DNA from 2 places in the Pseudomonas sp. L5B5 genome. Region 1 is predicted to be linked to the other one. Evidence: predicted binding sites of a transcription regulator. Region 1 holds the regulator's gene; the other holds the start of a gene.
What was found. Region 1 encodes sigma-54, which starts transcription at its own class of promoters, with help from an activator protein. Its sites were predicted from a motif close to ANTGGCATNNANNTTGCTNT; they were not measured.
Positions count from the first base shown of each region.

Region 1 (3,338 bases):
CCAGTACCATGCCCAGCAAAATCGCATCGTGCTGATCGACAAGGCCAAGGTGATCAACGACGGCAACACCACCGAAGGCGAGAAGATCGTCTACGACACCGTCAAGCAAGTGGCCAACGCCGGCCGCGCCAACGGCAGCGCGGTAACCGCGCCACGTCCGCGGATCGACATGGTCATCCAGCCGAAAAAGAAAACCGACGAGCAAAAGGCGCAGTAATGGCAACTCTCAAAGCCCAGCACCTGGCCAAGAGCTACAAGAGCCGCCAGGTCGTGCGTGATGTCAGCCTGTCCATCGACAGCGGCCAGATCGTCGGCCTGCTCGGCCCCAACGGTGCCGGCAAGACCACCTGCTTCTACATGATCGTCGGCCTGGTCCAGGCCGACCAGGGCCGGGTCCTGATCGACGACCTCGATGTCAGCCACCAGCCCATGCACGGCCGTGCTCGCGCCGGCATCGGCTACCTGCCCCAGGAAGCCTCGATCTTCCGCAAGCTGTCGGTGGCCGACAACATCATGGCCATCCTCGAGACCCGCAAGGAACTCGACAAGGCCGGCCGTCGCCAGGAGCTGGAAAGCCTGTTGCAGGAGTTCCACATCAACCACATCCGCGACAACCTCGGCATGAGCCTGTCCGGTGGCGAGCGCCGCCGCGTGGAAATCGCCCGCGCCCTGGCCACTGCCCCCAAGTTCATCCTGCTGGATGAACCTTTCGCCGGCGTGGACCCGATCTCGGTCGGCGACATCAAGCAGATCATCCACCACCTCAAGGCCAAGGGGATCGGCGTCCTGATCACCGACCACAACGTCCGCGAGACCCTGGACATCTGCGAGACCGCTTACATCGTCAACGACGGACAACTGATCGCCGAAGGCGATTCCGCGACCATCCTGGCCAACGAACTGGTCAAGGAAGTCTACCTGGGCCATGAGTTCCGCCTGTAAGGGCTGAGGTGTTGGGCCCATTGCCAGGGCGTCGGGAACGTTAAACCCTACAAATTTTATTGTTACAGCGCTCTAGGCAAACACTTCAGTTTCAGGCATATAATTTGCTTATGTTTGGCGCTTCGGCGCCCTGTAGTGGATGGCGCATGTGCGCCGGCAATTAAGGTGTTAAGCCCCTGCCATGAAACCATCGCTAGTCCTGAGAATGGGCCAGCAGCTGACGATGACACCTCAGCTGCAACAGGCCATCCGCCTGCTCCAACTGTCGACCCTGGACCTGCAACAGGAAATCCAGGAGGCTCTGGAGTCCAATCCGATGCTCGAACGCCAGGAAGAAGGCGACGACTTCGACAACAGCGACCCCCTGGCCGACAACACCGAGTCCAAACCCAACACCGAGATCCAGGAACCCTCCTACCAGGAAACCGCCCCGACGGTGGATAACCTCGAGGAAGGCGAGTGGAGCGAACGCATTCCCAACGAACTGCCGGTGGATACAGCCTGGGAAGACGTTTACCAGACCAGCGCCAGTAGCCTGCCCAGCAGCGATGACGACGAGTGGGACTTCACCACTCGCACCTCGGCTGGCGAGAGCCTGCAGAGCCACCTGCTCTGGCAACTGAACCTGGCTCCCATGTCGGATACCGACCGCCTGATCGCAGTGACCCTGATCGACTGCATCAACAACCAGGGTTACCTGGACGAGACCCTGGAAGAGGTTCTCGAAGCCTTCGACCCCGATCTGGACATTGAACTGGACGAAGTCGAAGCCGTGCTGCACCGCATCCAGCAATTCGAGCCGGCCGGCATCGGCGCCCGCAACCTGGGCGAGTGCCTGCTGCTGCAACTGCGCCAGTTGCCGCCGAGCACACCATGGCTGGCAGAGGCCCAGCGCCTGGTCAACGACTACATCGACCTGCTGGGCGGCCGCGACTACAGCCAGCTGATGCGTCGCATGAAGCTCAAGGAAGATGAACTGCGCCAGGTCATCGAACTGGTGCAGAGCCTCAACCCACGCCCAGGCTCACAGATCGAGTCCAGCGAAGCCGAATACGTAGTCCCGGACGTCATCGTGCGCAAGGACAATGAACGCTGGCTGGTGGAGCTGAACCAGGAATCCGTGCCACGCCTGCGGGTCAACGCCCAGTACGCCGGGTTCGTGCGTCGCGCCGATACCAGCGCCGACAACACCTTCATGCGAAACCAGTTGCAGGAGGCCCGCTGGTTCATCAAGAGCCTGCAGAGCCGCAATGAAACCCTGATGAAGGTCGCCACCCAGATCGTCGAGCATCAACGCGGTTTCCTCGAGTACGGCGACGAAGCGATGAAGCCCTTGGTCCTGCATGACATTGCCGAGGCAGTAGGCATGCATGAATCGACGATTTCCCGGGTGACCACGCAAAAATTCATGCATACCCCACGGGGCATATATGAACTGAAATACTTTTTCTCGAGCCACGTCAGCACCTCCGAAGGCGGTGAATGCTCGTCCACGGCGATCCGCGCAATCATCAAAAAACTGGTGGCTGCGGAAAATCAGAAAAAGCCGTTGAGTGACAGCAAGATCGCTGGTTTACTGGAGGCACAAGGCATTCAGGTAGCCCGCCGGACCGTCGCCAAGTACCGCGAATCCCTTGGGATCGCGCCTTCCAGCGAACGCAAGCGGTTGATGTAGCCGCCGGGCAGGCCAAAGCGTTTCGGAGTGTGTTTGAAATCTGCCAAGCGATGATCCGGCACGGTAGCCGGATCGATGTACAGCAGGTTTCAGGCACAGTCTAGGTGGCAGGCAAAACGGCCTGCCGCGTTATGCACTGGCAACGAAGGAGAAGCTGTATGCAAGTCAACATCAGTGGACACCAACTTGAAGTGACTGAACCTCTGCGCGTCTACATCGGCGAAAAACTCGACCGGTTGGAGCGCCATTTCGACAAGATTACCAATGTGCAGGTCACCATGGCCGTCGAGAAGCTGAAGCAGAAAATCGAGGCGACCCTGCACATCCACGGTGGGGAGGTCGTAGCCAATGCAGAACATGACGATATGTATGCCGCAATCGACCTGCTCACGGACAAGCTTGACCGCCAACTGAAAAAGCATAAGGAAAAGCAACTCCACCTTCTCCAAGGCACGGGTCGCTGATACTCCCCTCCCATGATCCGACTTGAAAGCATCCTGACCCCCGGCCGTTCCCTGGTGAACGTGCCGGGCGGCAGTAAAAAACGCGCCCTCGAACAAATTGCCAACCTGATCAGCCGTGAAGTGCCTGATCTGGAGATGCAGGATGTCTTCGAGAGCCTTATCGCCCGCGAGAAACTCGGCTCCACCGGTTTCGGCAACGGTATCGCCATTCCCCACTGCCGCCTCAAGGGCTGCGAGTCCCCCATCAGCGCGCTGAT
Region 1 is NZ_CP084742.1:3,143,499-3,146,836, forward strand. Features, by position in the region: gene lptA (lipopolysaccharide transport periplasmic protein LptA) at 1-217, shown strand, start outside; gene lptB (LPS export ABC transporter ATP-binding protein) at 217-942, shown strand; gene LGQ10_RS14475 (RNA polymerase factor sigma-54) at 1,124-2,617, shown strand; gene hpf (ribosome hibernation-promoting factor, HPF/YfiA family) at 2,776-3,081, shown strand; gene ptsN (PTS IIA-like nitrogen regulatory protein PtsN) at 3,094-3,338, shown strand, end outside.

Region 2 (3,338 bases), 1.3 Mb from region 1:
GGGGCTCAGGGCCGTGGCCTCACGGGCGACGGTCAGGTGCAGGTCGATGCGGTCCAGGAATGGGCCGGAGAGCTTGTTGCGATAGCGCTGGATCTGCTCCGGCGTGCAGCGACAGCGCCCGCTGGGTTCGCCCAGGTATCCACAGGGGCAGGGATTCATGGCCGCCACCAGCTGGAAGCGGGCGGGGAACTGCACCCGATCGCGGGCCCGGGCGATGACGATCTGCCCGGACTCGAGGGGCTCGCGCAGCACTTCGAGCACCTTGCGGTCGAACTCCGGCAGCTCGTCGAGAAACAGCACGCCGTGGTGGGCCAGGGTGATTTCCCCGGGTTGCGGTTTCGAGCCGCCACCGACCAGGGCCGCGCTGGAGGCCGAGTGATGGGGCTGGCGAAATGGGCGTTGCGGCCAGTATTCGAGCGGAGCATGGCTGCTCACTGACTGGATGGCTGCGACTTCGAGGGCCTCGTGTTCCTCCAGTGGCGGCAGCAGCCCGGGCAGGCGGCTGGCCAGCAGGGTCTTGCCGGTGCCGGGCGGGCCGCAGAACAGCAGGTTGTGAGCACCGGCGGCAGCCACCAGCAGGGCCCGCCTGGCAGCCAGTTGACCTTGCACGTCGCGAAGATCGGGATAGGGCGTGCGGTGATGGGGCAGGCCCTGGGTGACGCAGGCCGGGATCGGTGCCTGGCCGTTGAGGTGGGCCACTGCTTCCAGCAGGTGGTCGACCGCGATCACGGCCAGGCCCGAGGCCAGGCAGGCTTCCCCGGCGTTGGCGCGGGGCACCAGCAGGGCATGGCCGGCATCACGCGCCGCCAGCGCCGCCGGCAATACCCCGCGCACCGGGCGCACCGCGCCGGACAAGGCCAGCTCGCCCAGGCACTCGATACTGGCCAGTGCCGTGGCCGGCAGTTGCTGGCTGGCGGCGAGTATGCCGAGGGCGATCGCCAGGTCGAAGCGGCCGCCATCCTTGGGCAGGTCGGCGGGAGCCAGGTTGAGGGTGATACGCCGTGCAGGGAAGTCGAACCCGGCATTGAGAATCGCGCTGCGTACCCGGTCCTTGCTTTCCTTGACCGCCGCTTCAGGCAGGCCTACCAGGGTCAGGCTCGGCAGGCCGTTGGCCAGGTGCACTTCGACACTGACAGCCGGGGCTTGCACGCCCACCTGGGCGCGGCTGTGGATGATGGCCAGGGACATGAGCGTTCTTCCTTGCAACAGCGGGAACCGCATCCTGCGGTGCTGCAAGGATAGTCGGGGAGGGCTGCGCAAGGTCTGGCGAATGCACACAGGGTGTGTCGCCGGGCTGTCCTTCAGCCTTGATGGAGGCGTGCGTCCGGCGAGGGAGTGTCAGTTCACTGCGCTTTTGGATCGAGCCTGGCTTCCAGCTCGGTGACCTTGGCCTCCAGGCTTTCCAGGCGGGCTCGGGTGCGGGCCAGGACCACCATCTGGCTGTCGAACTCTTCCCGGCTGACCAGGTCCAGCTTGCTGAAACCGCTTTGCAGCAGGGCCTTGAACTGGCTTTCGATCTCGTTGCGAGGCAGGGGCGTCTCGCCGCTGAACAGGCGCGAGGCGTGGCCGCTCAGGGCGTCGAGGAGGTCTTTGGGAGCGAGCATGGGAATGTCCTGAATAGCAGATGGGCCGCAGTGTATCACGCACGCAGCGGGGGCTTTGCGCGACGCAGCCTGCACGTTTTTTGCGCATTCGGCTGGAGCCCGATGCACCGTTATTGTGCGTAACGGTGGCGAGGTTTTGTGGCCCATGGGGCCGTCAGGGGGCAAAGGGCTGAAATCGCTGGTTTTTCCCGACCTGGCAAGCTTTCTGCTTAGACCCTGGTGACCCATGCACTGATGCAGTCGCTGTGACGAATGCAGTGCGACAGGCGGGACGGGGGAGTGTTTCGTCAGGAGCGGTTAGCTGGCGTCGGTCAGGCTGAGGAGGGCCGACGATGCGTTACAAAGCCAGGCACTGCGCTTAGACTTGAGTCGGGTTTGTTTTCCTGGGGCAAGTCCACCAATTCGGGAGAGAGTTTCATGAAGCTAGTCACCGCCATCATCAAGCCGTTCAAGTTGGACGACGTGCGCGAGTCGCTGTCCGAGATCGGCGTGCAGGGTATTACCGTTACCGAGGTCAAGGGCTTCGGTCGGCAGAAGGGCCACACCGAGCTGTACCGCGGCGCGGAGTATGTGGTCGATTTCCTGCCCAAGGTGAAGATCGATGTCGCCATCGACGACAAGGATCTTGACCGGGTCATCGAGGCCATCACCAAGGCTGCCAATACCGGCAAGATCGGTGACGGCAAGATCTTCGTGGTCAATCTGGAACAGGCAATTCGCATCCGTACCGGCGAAACCGATACCGACGCAATCTAAGCCGCCAAACCCAACGCCCCAGGAGAAAACAACATGACTCTGCGTAAATTCGCAGGGCTAGGAGCCCTTTTGTCCCTCGTAATGCCTGGCCTGGCCATGGCGGCAGACGAAGTGGCAGCTCCAGTCCTCAATTCCGGCGACACCGCCTGGATGCTGACCTCCACTGCCCTGGTGCTGTTCATGACCATTCCTGGCCTGGCGCTGTTCTATGGCGGCATGGTGCGGTCCAAGAACATTCTTTCGGTCATGATGCAGTGCTTCGCCATCACGGGTCTGATCACCGTGCTGTGGTTCATCTATGGCTACAGCCTCGCGTTCGACGCCACCGGGATGGAAGCAGGCGTCGTCAACCTCAATTCCTTCGTCGGCGGCCTGTCCAAGGCCTTCCTGGCGGGTATCACCCCGGCCAGCGTGACCGGTCCGGCGGCGCTGTTCCCCGAAGCGGTGTTCGTCACCTTCCAGATGACCTTCGCCATCATCACTCCGGCGCTGATCGTCGGTGCTTTCGCCGAGCGGATGAAGTTCTCCGCGATGCTGATCTTCATGGGCATCTGGTTCACGGTGGTGTATGCGCCCATCGCTCACATGGTCTGGAGTGGCCCGGGTTCGCTGATGGGCGACTGGGGTGTGCTGGACTTCGCCGGCGGCACCGTGGTGCACATCAATGCCGGTATCGCCGGGCTGGTGGCTTGCCTGGTGCTGGGCAAGCGCAAGGGCTTCCCGACTACACCGATGGCCCCGCACAACCTGGGTTACACCCTGATGGGGGCGGCCATGCTGTGGATCGGCTGGTTCGGCTTCAACGCCGGTTCTGCCGCCGCGGCCAATGGCACGGCCGGCATGGCCATGCTGGTGACCCAGATTGCCACTGCTGCCGCAGCCCTGGGCTGGATGTTTGCCGAGTGGATCACCCACGGCAAGCCCAGCGCCCTGGGGATTGCCTCGGGCGTGGTAGCCGGCCTGGTAGCGATCACCCCG
Region 2 is NZ_CP084742.1:4,439,459-4,442,796, forward strand. Features, by position in the region: gene LGQ10_RS20205 (YifB family Mg chelatase-like AAA ATPase) at 1-1,188, opposite strand, end outside; gene LGQ10_RS20210 (accessory factor UbiK family protein) at 1,344-1,604, opposite strand; gene glnK (P-II family nitrogen regulator) at 2,022-2,360, shown strand; gene LGQ10_RS20220 (ammonium transporter) at 2,394-3,338, shown strand, end outside.
Region 2: the regulator sigma-54 is predicted to act here: its motif matches at 1,797-1,816, upstream of glnK (P-II family nitrogen regulator).